One region of the Paenibacillus sp. J14 genome, then DNA from elsewhere that is predicted to be linked to it. Evidence: riboswitches for the same ligand, from Rfam matches in the RefSeq annotation. Region 1 holds a riboswitch; the other holds the start of a gene.
What was found. A riboswitch is a leader RNA that binds a small molecule or an ion and turns the genes downstream of it on or off. The one in region 1 is predicted to bind cyclic di-GMP.
Positions count from the first base shown of each region.

Region 2: another riboswitch for cyclic di-GMP. It lies ahead of M891_RS25280 (glycosyl hydrolase family 28-related protein); the one in region 1 lies ahead of M891_RS0104385 (CheR family methyltransferase).

Region 1 is NZ_JADQ01000009.1:2,936-8,109, forward strand. Features, by position in the region: gene M891_RS0104380 (protein-glutamate methylesterase/protein-glutamine glutaminase) at 26-1,063, opposite strand; gene M891_RS0104385 (CheR family methyltransferase) at 1,083-1,895, opposite strand; cyclic di-GMP riboswitch class I at 2,047-2,136, opposite strand; gene M891_RS0104395 (RCC1 domain-containing protein) at 2,605-3,498, opposite strand; gene M891_RS0104400 (SDR family NAD(P)-dependent oxidoreductase) at 3,670-4,467, shown strand; gene M891_RS0104405 (SDR family NAD(P)-dependent oxidoreductase) at 4,464-5,174, shown strand, end outside.
Region 2 is NZ_JADQ01000016.1:55,780-60,953, forward strand. Features, by position in the region: gene M891_RS0108290 (Gfo/Idh/MocA family protein) at 1-756, opposite strand, end outside; gene M891_RS0108295 (YveK family protein) at 756-1,301, opposite strand; gene M891_RS25280 (glycosyl hydrolase family 28-related protein) at 1,636-3,033, opposite strand; cyclic di-GMP riboswitch class I at 3,112-3,199, opposite strand; cyclic di-GMP riboswitch class I at 3,309-3,396, opposite strand; gene M891_RS0108305 (glycosyltransferase family 4 protein) at 3,516-4,643, opposite strand; gene M891_RS23555 (NAD-dependent epimerase/dehydratase family protein) at 5,051-5,174, shown strand, end outside.

The DNA of each region.
Region 1 (5,174 bases):
TGAATGCCCTACAATAAAGACGGTTTTACAGCATCGTACTTAAAACATGAGAAATGTTAGACAGCGAGGTTTGTTTCTCTACTGCTCCCAGATCATAGGCCACTTTCGGCATCCCATATACAACAGAGGATTGCTCATCTTGTCCAATAGTTCGGGCGCCTTTGCGTTTCATAGCCAGCAATCCTTTGGCTCCGTCATAACCCATACCGGTCAAGATAATTCCGATCGATTGATTCCCCGCCTCTTTCGCCACGGATTCAAACAACACATCAATCGAGGGACAATGGCGATTGACTTTATCGCCTGCAAAACATTCGACCACGAAATGATCTCCGGAACGCTTCACTCGCATATGTTTATCTCCCGGTGCAATCAGCACTTTGCCCCGCTCAATCGTATCGCCTGTTTGGGCTTCCTTCACACGAATCGATAAGCTCTGATTCAGCCGTTCGGCGAACATTCTCGAGAACATGGGAGGGATATGCTGAACAATAACGATACCTGGCATATCCTTGGGCAACGACTTTAACACGGTATAAATCGCCTCTGTACCGCCGGTAGAAGCCCCGATGGCAATCACTTCCTTGGTTGTAGCAGGTTTCGCAGTAACCAGCTTCGTTGGCGGATCGGCAGGAGAAGCGGCCAGTTTCTTCGGTTGATGGACAATTTTTGCTTTCGAGCCAATCTTGATTTTCTCGATCAGTTCTTCGATAAACTTCTCCACATGCGATAACTTGTTATCCGGCTTCGAGATAAAATCAATCGCACCGGCGTTTAAGGCGTCAAACACGGACGAACTGATCGCGCTGACCACGATAACGGGAATCGAATACTGAGGCAGCAAGCGCCGAAGAAATTCAATCCCGTTCATTTTCGGCATTTGCACGTCGCAGACCATGAGATTCGGATGATATTTTAATATCTTGTCCCTTGCTTCGAATGGATCCGCAGCTGTAGCTACAACTTCAATGTCAGGGTCCGTCGTAATCCCGCGGGCAATCATTTCGCGAAACACCATGGAATCATCTACGACCAGAACTTTAATCTTATTTCTGACCTGCATCCAGGCAACTCTCCAATCGTTACTCTTTGCGATAAACCGCAGGCATCACGTACTTAAATTTGGTGTGATCCCGTTGGATCGTTTCGGAATGACCAATAAATAAATACCCTCCGGGGACTAGACTGTCGTAAAATTTGTGAATCAGTTGCATGCGCGTACTTGCGTCAAAATAGATCATCACATTCCGGCAAAAGATCACATGAAACTTCTTTTTGAAGGGGAACGGATCCATGAGATTAAATCGCCGAAAAACCACTTCGTTTTTGATTTTGGGCTTCACTTTATATTGGTTCATCCCATGCGGATGAAAATAATCATGTTTCCAACGCTCCGGCAACAGCGCAACCTCTTCACGGCTGTAAATCCCTTTCTTAGCTTCAATCAGCACCTTTTCCGATATATCGGTCGCCAACAGCTTTGTATCCCATCCGAGCCGAGCATTTCCAAAAAATTCATTGATTAGGATGGCTAAAGTATAGGCTTCCTCCCCTGTGGAACAACCGGCGCTCCACACCCTCAAATCTCGATCTTTGATTTTGGGGACTTGTTCGGGGAGAACTTTGGCGCGAAACAAATCAAAATGATCTGATTCTCTCATAAAGTATGTATGATTGGTTGTCATCTGATTGATAAACGTTCTTGCGGCTTCGCCGCTCTGATCGGTAGCAATATAGTTCAAGTAGTCCGAGAAATTTTCCATGTTCAGCGAATTCAAGACGTTCCACAATCGGCCCATTACCAACGTTCTCTTCTCGTCGCTCAAATGAATCCCAAAATTTGTTTTGATATAACCGGCTAATTTGATAAATTCCTTATCTGAAATTTCAATCATCACTTCACCTCCCCTATACGAAGAGAGAGCCATAAGACTCTCCCGTTTGAGAATTACACCTTCGTTGCCGAATTCATGTTATCCGTTAAAAGAAAAACCCTTCTAGTTGTCTGGAAGGGCATCGTCAATGCATGAATTCAGCAATTCAGTCATTGGCAACCTGGCAATCATAGCTCTATTTCAGAACTTTAGACCCATGGCTTTGCGTCATTACTTTTCAGTAATTTTGCCCAGAAAATTATGAAGGTGGTTTATGCGAAAAAGATCAGAATATGTCGAATTCGACAGTGATTTTCGACATATTTCGATTTGTTATGTAAGATTATAGCAGTGGTCTTGAAAAAAACAATGAACAAAACGAAAATTTTCAGGTTTAAAATGTAAGATAGGCGTATAGTCCTATTTTTAAATTAATTTTAGACAAATTTCAGAACTTTGAGAGTTTTCCTAACATCACCCGAACCCAAAAAAGCCCTGCCTCCCTCTCACATTTTTTAGTGAAAGTGGAAGCAAGGCTTATGGGAGGAAGTTCATCCTCAAGGACCCTGAGATTGCGATTTCAGCTGTCGCTGCTGTTATCGCAAATGCTGCTTTTAAACGCATGCTTTTTGCCAGTTTCATAGAGTTCGAACCTCCTATGTGTTTTGAGTTTCTGTACTCTATGATAAGGGCCAATATTAATGAGATATGCTGATAGTGTTAAATAGGGTTAAAGTAACAAATTTATCCCTCTCCACTTGCTAACCTCACATTGACCGTACTCATTATGGCCAGTCGCCACAACCGAGCCATCCGCCTTTAGACCAAGTGTATGCGCACATCCTGCGGCAATGGCAACAATTTCACGCCAGTTGCTGACCTCGCATTGACCATATTGATTCGAGCCCGCTGCCACTACGGTGCCGTCCGATTTCAATCCAACCGTATGATAGCTGCCGGCAGCAACTGCCATAATTCCTCGCCAATCCCCTACCTCGCATTGGTGATGCTTGTTCGCCCCTGTGGCTACGACCGTGCCATCCGATCGAAGACCTGCGGTGTGGAGATAACCGGCCGCCACGGACTTGATATTATGCCACTGGCTCACATGACATTGGCCGTAGCGATTGTTACCGGCCATGATCACGGTTCCGTCGGCGCTCAGACCAGCGGTATGCCAATCCCCTGCTGCGATCGCCACGATATCCCGCCAACTGCTGACTTCGCATTGGCCTTCCGCATTCCGCCCTACGGCCACCACTGTACCATCGCCTCTTAACCCAAGCGTTCTGCGCCACCCCGCCGCAATGCTTACGACTCCGCTCCATTCGCTCACTTCGCATTGCTGATGCCCATTCCATCCCGTGGCAACCACCGTACCGTCCGACCGAAGCCCCACGGTATGCGACTTTCCTGTGTTCGTTGCCATATGAACATTACCTGCCGCCACCGCCACGATCCCCCGCCAATCGCTGACATCACACTGGCCATTTCGGACATCTCCTACAGCCATCACTGTACCGTCCGACCGAAGTCCAACGGAATGCCGCGGGCCAGCCGCTAAAGGGATATTCATCTGCTGTACGCCTTGGAACGCCGATATTTTCGGAGAAATTGGCTCCATAGTTATCCCCCTTGCCAAGAAATTAAGCTATCCCCATCTTACGAAAGGCTTCCTAAAAAAATCAAACAAAATCATAAGTTTCACGTCTCGAACCCGGAACGGTCGAAACTTATGATGAGAGTGTGTCATAGCTAGCCGCCCTGACTTGGGCGTGCTATTCGGAGGTGATGTATGAAGCGATCACCGCAAGTCGTTTGGATTACAGACGCCGACCAGCCGACGGGCAAAGCATTGATCCGTCGCTGGGCTAAGGATGGCGCCCATCTCCTGCTAAGTAGTCCGTCCAATGGCATAGAGATTGCAGCTGAAATCAACTTGGCTAAAGCTTCCGGCTCCAAAGTGCTCGTAAGCAATGTCGATTTAAACTCCGGCACCAACGCAAACGAGCTTGTGCTGCAAGCAGAACGGGAGCTTGGTGCCCTGCAGGTGCTGATCCATAATCATGACCTGTTCGTACCTTTTTCCGTTGAAGCCGGCTCTGAAGCATTGTTCCGCGAGGTGATCCACACCAACGCAAAATCGGCCTTTCTTTGCACGCAAGCTGCCGGGAAAGTGATGGCTGCACGGGAGTCTGGCTGCATCATCTTTATTTCCTCCATCCATGCTGAGAAACCTAACGGCTCCTCCTTCGCCTACAGTGCCTCCAAAAGCGCCATAAAGCTGCTTGCTAAAGAAGCGGCCCTTGAGCTTGGGCGACACAGCATCCGTGTGAATACCATTGAAGCTGGCCCCATCCCAGGCGATAATGAGCGATTCCGCAGTTCGCTGACCACGCTCTATCGCAGCTACGAAACCAAGGTGCCGAGCGCCCGGCTGGGGACAGTGGACGATATCGCAAATGTTGCCTGCTTCCTGGCGTCAGACGATGCGAGTTACTTGAACGGCGCGGATTTGCGGTTGGACGGAGGTTTCCTGCTTCATTATATGGATCACAAAATGAGACAACCAAGGAGCAGTGATTCGCCATGAGTTTAACAGGCAAAGTCGTTCTCGTCACCGGATCCGGAACTGGCATCGGTCAGGGAATTGCCGTGGAAATGGCCAAGAGAGGCGCTGTCACCGCCCTTCACTATAACCGGAGTGAAGCTGGCGTACTGGAGACCAAGCGGAGAATAGACGAATCGGGGGGCCATTGCTTGATTGTCCAGGCGGACATTTCGAAGCAGAGGGAAATTAACGCGATGATACACAAGATCGAAAGCCAGGCTGGCCCAGTTGATGTTCTAGTCAACAATGCTGCTGTACAGTTGAATTACGATCTATTCAAGCACAATGGTGAGACATTTGATCTCCTGTTCGATACGAATGTGAAAGGCTACTGGCAATGCATCCAGGCTGTAATTCCCGGGATGAAACGAAAAGGAACCGGACGAATTATCCTCATCTCGTCGGTGCACGCCAAACGCCCCACCGATTTTGACCCGGTGTATGCCATGACCAAAGGTGCGATCCGCATGCTGGGGCGGGAAAGTGCCATTGAGCTGGCGCCCTTTGGCATTACGGTGAACACGATTGAGCCGGGAGCCGTTGATGTGGGCAAATACACCCGCATCTCACCGGACGATCCGGATGCAGAGAAGAAACGGGAAGCACGGCGTAAGCAGCAACAGGAGAAGTTTCCGTTGGGGCGCGTTGGTCTCCCCATTGACGTGGCTCACCTCGCCTGCTTCATCGCG
Region 2 (5,174 bases), on a different contig from region 1:
CGCATATCCATGCTCTCCAAAAACAGCGATCGACTCCTCCAAATTTTGCTCATACACCGTCGTACATGCCTCGACAACCCCCAGATGTCCGCTCTCAAACCGAAGCACGGCGACCGCAACATCCTCCGATTCAATCTTCCGGAACCGGGTATCCACCAACGATTTCACTTCCTTCACCGGGCCAAAAAGCCAGATCAACAGGTCCAAACTATGGATCGCTTGATTCATCAAGACGCCTCCATCCATGGCCTTCGTCCCTCTCCATGGAGCCTGATCGTAATAGGCTTGACTCCGATTCCAGCGAACCGTTGCATTCACATGACTTAACTTGCCGAACATCCCTTGATCCAACGCGTGCTTTAATTGCCGAATGGCTGGCCGATAGCGGTTAGGATGAACCACCGTAACCAGGACCCCATTCTCTTCTGCTGCCGCTGCAATGCGGTCAGCATCTTCCAATGTTAACGTAACGGGCTTCTCAATGATCAGATGCTTCTTGGCCTTGGCCGCGGCAATGGCCATAGAAGTATGTAATCCGCTTGGCGTACAGATGCACACGACATCGATGTGAGGGCATTGTTGCAGCATCTCGTCCATGTTCAGATAAACCGGGACATTCCACTTCTCTTCCAGTTCAAGCAATCGTTGAGGGTTGTTATCACATAACGCCGTAAGTACCGCTCCATCCGTGCTATTTATCGATTCGATATGTTTGTTCGCAATATGGCCGCATCCGATAATCGCAAAGTGAATCATTAGAATTCCATCTCCTTTTCTCTCGGAGTTCGCCTTTGCTGACTGCGTTTGGAGCCCCCGCGCTTCTCCAGCAGCATCGAGACGCATAGCCCTGCAAATAGACCGATAAAGCCGCCGATCGCATAGTTCAAGATCTTCCGGGGGCTGACGGGAATTGAAGCCTCTTCCAGATTTGACTTGTCCAAAATCATGACACTGGAACTCTCCACCAGCTCTTTCGATTTCTGAATAAAGCTTTCGGCGAAGGCATTGGCAATGGCCACCGCATCCTGCGGATTGTCATGTGTGGCTTTGATAATAATTACTAGAGTGTCGGGGTCTGTCCTGACTTTGATCCGTTTTAATAATTCATATGCGGTTTCCTTGGTCTGTAGTTTATTTTTTGCTTCATTGGCAATAAATCGACTCTCAATCGCATCCTCATACGTTTTAGTTAACATCTGACTGGCCAAAAATTCGGTGTAAGTCCCCGCCTCGGTAGAAGCAATCGTAGCTACCAAGCTTGCAGTCGCTTGATATTGAGGTTTGGCCAGCGTATTAACCAAAAAAACGCCTCCCTCACAGACTAGAAGCGTAACAATAAAAGCAATCATGTGTTTTCTTAAGATTTTAAACAAACCGCTACTTTCCAATAGCTCCACCTCAGTCGATGTCAGAATATCACTCCAAAATAAGTCCCAGAAAATCCGTCATGAAAAAATAGGATAGGCATTTAAAACTAGGAAAATAGTCACCTAAATATAACCTTATATTAACACAAATTGCAATCAAGAGAAGAATGTTTTTTTTGACGCATTTGAGAGACAAACAAAAAACAGGTTTACGAAAAGACGATTGTCTCTTCATAAACCTGTTAAACTCTATCAAGTGATGATTTAATTATAAGTTCGATACTACCTTAACATTGACGTTCGATTTTGCCAGTTGGATGTTGAAGGCTTGTCCCTTAACGATGTTGTCCTTAACCACGATATCCTTCTGGATGCAATTCGCAAGATAGGTGGTCAGGTCGATTCCGCCCTTCGTTGTTTCAATCTTGTTGCCCTCGACCGTTCCGTTCTCCGCATTCTGCCAAGTCCAGATTCCTTTCTCGGCATGCTCGATCGTGTTGCTCGAAATGGTGAAGTTCTTCGTATTCCCTAAGCGAATGCCCGTTGTTCCCGCAATCACACTTTGCTGCCCCATTTTAATCTTGTTCCCTTTGATGGTCACATGATTAACGGTCTCATCGGCGCTGACTTCAATCGCAGCATAATAACTGCCAACCCCTTCAATGCGATTGTCCGAAATGCTGTTGTTCGAAGCGTAGACGCTGATGCCAGCGTACATGTCAGGAGCCAACTGACCTTTATCTTTACCTTCGTAATAGTTGTTATTGAGATAGGAGTTCGTGATGATATTGCCGCTGACCGTAATCCCTTGGGCGTAAATCTTGATCGCACGTTTAGCGTTGAAGCTGAAGGTATTGTTGGCAATCAAGCTGCCCACGTCCCGGCCCGTCCCACGATCCAGGTTCGGGTCTTCATAGAAAATCCCGTCCCCATCGTCGGCTGAACCGATGTGATGGATGTTGGAGTTCGTGATTCGAACGTTCGATGCAACCTTCTCTGCCGATCCCCAGGTTGTTGTAATATAGATGCCTCTGGAGATCAAGCTGCCGGCTGTCAGATTCACAGCCTTGATATTATAAATTTCAGAATTTGTGATTTCAATGTGATTGGTATCGCCATAAATGACAATCCCCGAGACGACACCCGTATAAAAATCGCTAGCCGGGTCACTGCTGTGCGTCGCATTGGCTGCCGCGATCCGATTCACTTTGACGAAGGAGCTGCCTCCCCCGATAACCAGAACACGATTTACGGCATGATTACCATCCAACATCAAGTCCGAGATTTCAATTCCAGTACCCGATGCATGGATCATTTCCCATCCAAATTTGTGAGCATCTGCTTGAATGACCGACTTCTTGCCTTCGCCTTTAAGCGTAGTTCCGCTCTCGACGATCAGCGTATTCACTGGATTCACCACGTAAGTGCCTTCAGGAAAATATACCGTTCCTTTGCTGCTTGCTGCGAGATCCAAAGCCCGTTGAATTGCCGACGTATCGTCAGTCACTCCATCGCCTTTGGCACCTTGGTCCTTCACATTAATCATTTGGGCGTCCTTTGGCTCAGCGTTCGCAGCAACCGGATTTATAGAGAAGTTAAACAGGAATCCGACTGCAACGACCAACGTGATAAGCACGAATTTCTTAATCGATTGATTTGCTGCCATAAAGGACACCTCAAATTCGATAGGATAAAAAATAGAAAGCCCCCGTTTCAGGAAGCCTTCTATCTCATCCTGAAAACTTTCGGGAACTGGCTGGCATGTGATCTGCGACCACGAAGCCCCTGTAGCTTTGCGTCCCGCACTTTCATGCGGTTTGCCTTTTCGATGTTCTCGTATTCAATTCTGAGGTTTGGAGTGGAGTCAATTTCTGAGGTTGGAGTCAATAAAAAAAGAACCAAATAACTATAGTTATAAGGTTCCTCATCGGAAACCTGTATGTAGGGAGCTGGCTGGCATGTGATCCTCGATCACGAAGCCCCTGTAGCTTTGCGTCCCACCCTTTCGAGCGGTTTGCCTTTATTCGACATTGCAGGCTTAAAATATGTTAGATTATGGTTCTATAGTAGCATATCCTCTATGAATCTGTAAACTAGCACTCTACTAATATTTTACTAGACGACAAAATGTTCCATTGGATACCTGATTCACATCCGGTCTTTATAGACAGAGGTTAATTCCTCCAGCACGTTCTCAATCGCATACGTCCCCGTAAGTAGATCTCGTCTTGCAGCTATCTCCTGCCGAAGCAAGGGATCGTGATATAACTGCAGAATCCGATCAGCAAAGGCATCGGCATCGCCGAGCTCGACCAGAAATCCATGGACGCCTTCCCCGACGAGGTCCCGGTTTCCCCTTACCCGAGTTGCCACCACAGGAAGGCCGCTGGCGATCGCCTCCATAATATTGACCGGCAAGCCCTCCTGCCGGCTCGAGGATACTGCTACATCCGCCAATGCGTAAATGTTCTCCATGTCCTTCCGGTGTCCGAGAAAGGTAACATAAGGTTCCAGCCCTTTCTCAGCAACGAGACTTTTGTAGAACGCCTCCAGTTTCCCTTTGCCGGCAAGCAGCAGCTGCACATTCGGAATGGCATCCTTCAATTTTTGGATCGTCTCCAGCAGGAGCGTCTGGTTCTTGCGATGAATCATTTCCGCCGCATATATGAGAACAAAACGGTCTTGTCCGACGCCATACTCTTCTCGCAATTGCCGCTTTTGCTCCGCTGTAGGCGGTTTAAATCTCTCGAAGCTGATCCCGACCCCATGCACAAAATGGATGAGCCCCGGTTTGAATTTCCCTCGCTTAGCCCGCTCGAAATCCTCATCATTCATCGTTACCAGAACGTCAGTATACCGAGAAAGCCACTTCTCCACCGGATAGTAGATCAACCAATTGATGCGAGAAGCCCCCTTGTAAAAATGAAAACCATGAGCAGTATAGACGACTTTCGTGCCTTTTCTTCGACTTTGGCGGGCAGCCAGTCTCGTTAACACTCCGCCCATAGGGGTATGACAATGAATAATCTCGTATCCCTGACTGTCGATAATTCTTTTTAGCTCCCGTAGAGCCTTGAGGTTATCCCTGCTATAGGGAGAACGCTGGATGGGAATATCAAACTGCTTGTCCGCCCATGGAACCGGCTCAGAACCATTCGCAGCCACATGAACCTCCCAGCCCTGATCCCGGAACCATTTCAAGTAAGGTAGATGAAATGCGTTAATGTGAGACACAACCGTAGCGCTAAATAACACCTTTTTGGGCACCCATACCATCCGCTTTCTAGTAATATAGTACCAAATATATCAGTCTTTATAGGGGAGTTCAATCGCTGTTCTATCATAAGTTTAGGGTGACTAGCCCATAGGGTTCTGATATATTAGTAGTTATCAAGTCCATACTCAAATCTACCTAATCATTTTTTCTCTCTCAGGACAACTTAAGGTCCACTCCTGCCTGCATAGAATAGACTCTCACATCATTTCTCTCATCATCTCACGACACTTTAGGAGCCGACCGGCACAACATCAGATCAGACAAAATTCAGAAGACTTGCATTTGCATGGTAATAGGCATAAGGAAATAGTATAAAAGTTCTACTTCGTGTTTACACCAGATTTGGAAAAAGCTATGATTAACTTATGGATAAGTAACCAATTGAGTCAACTATGGGGTGGAAATTGTGAAAGTTTTAATCACAGGAGGCTACGGCTTTATCGGTTCCTTTGTTGCCGAGAGATTTCTTCGAGAAGGACATCAGGTTGTCATTATAGACAATATTTCAACCGGCAATGTAAATCATATTA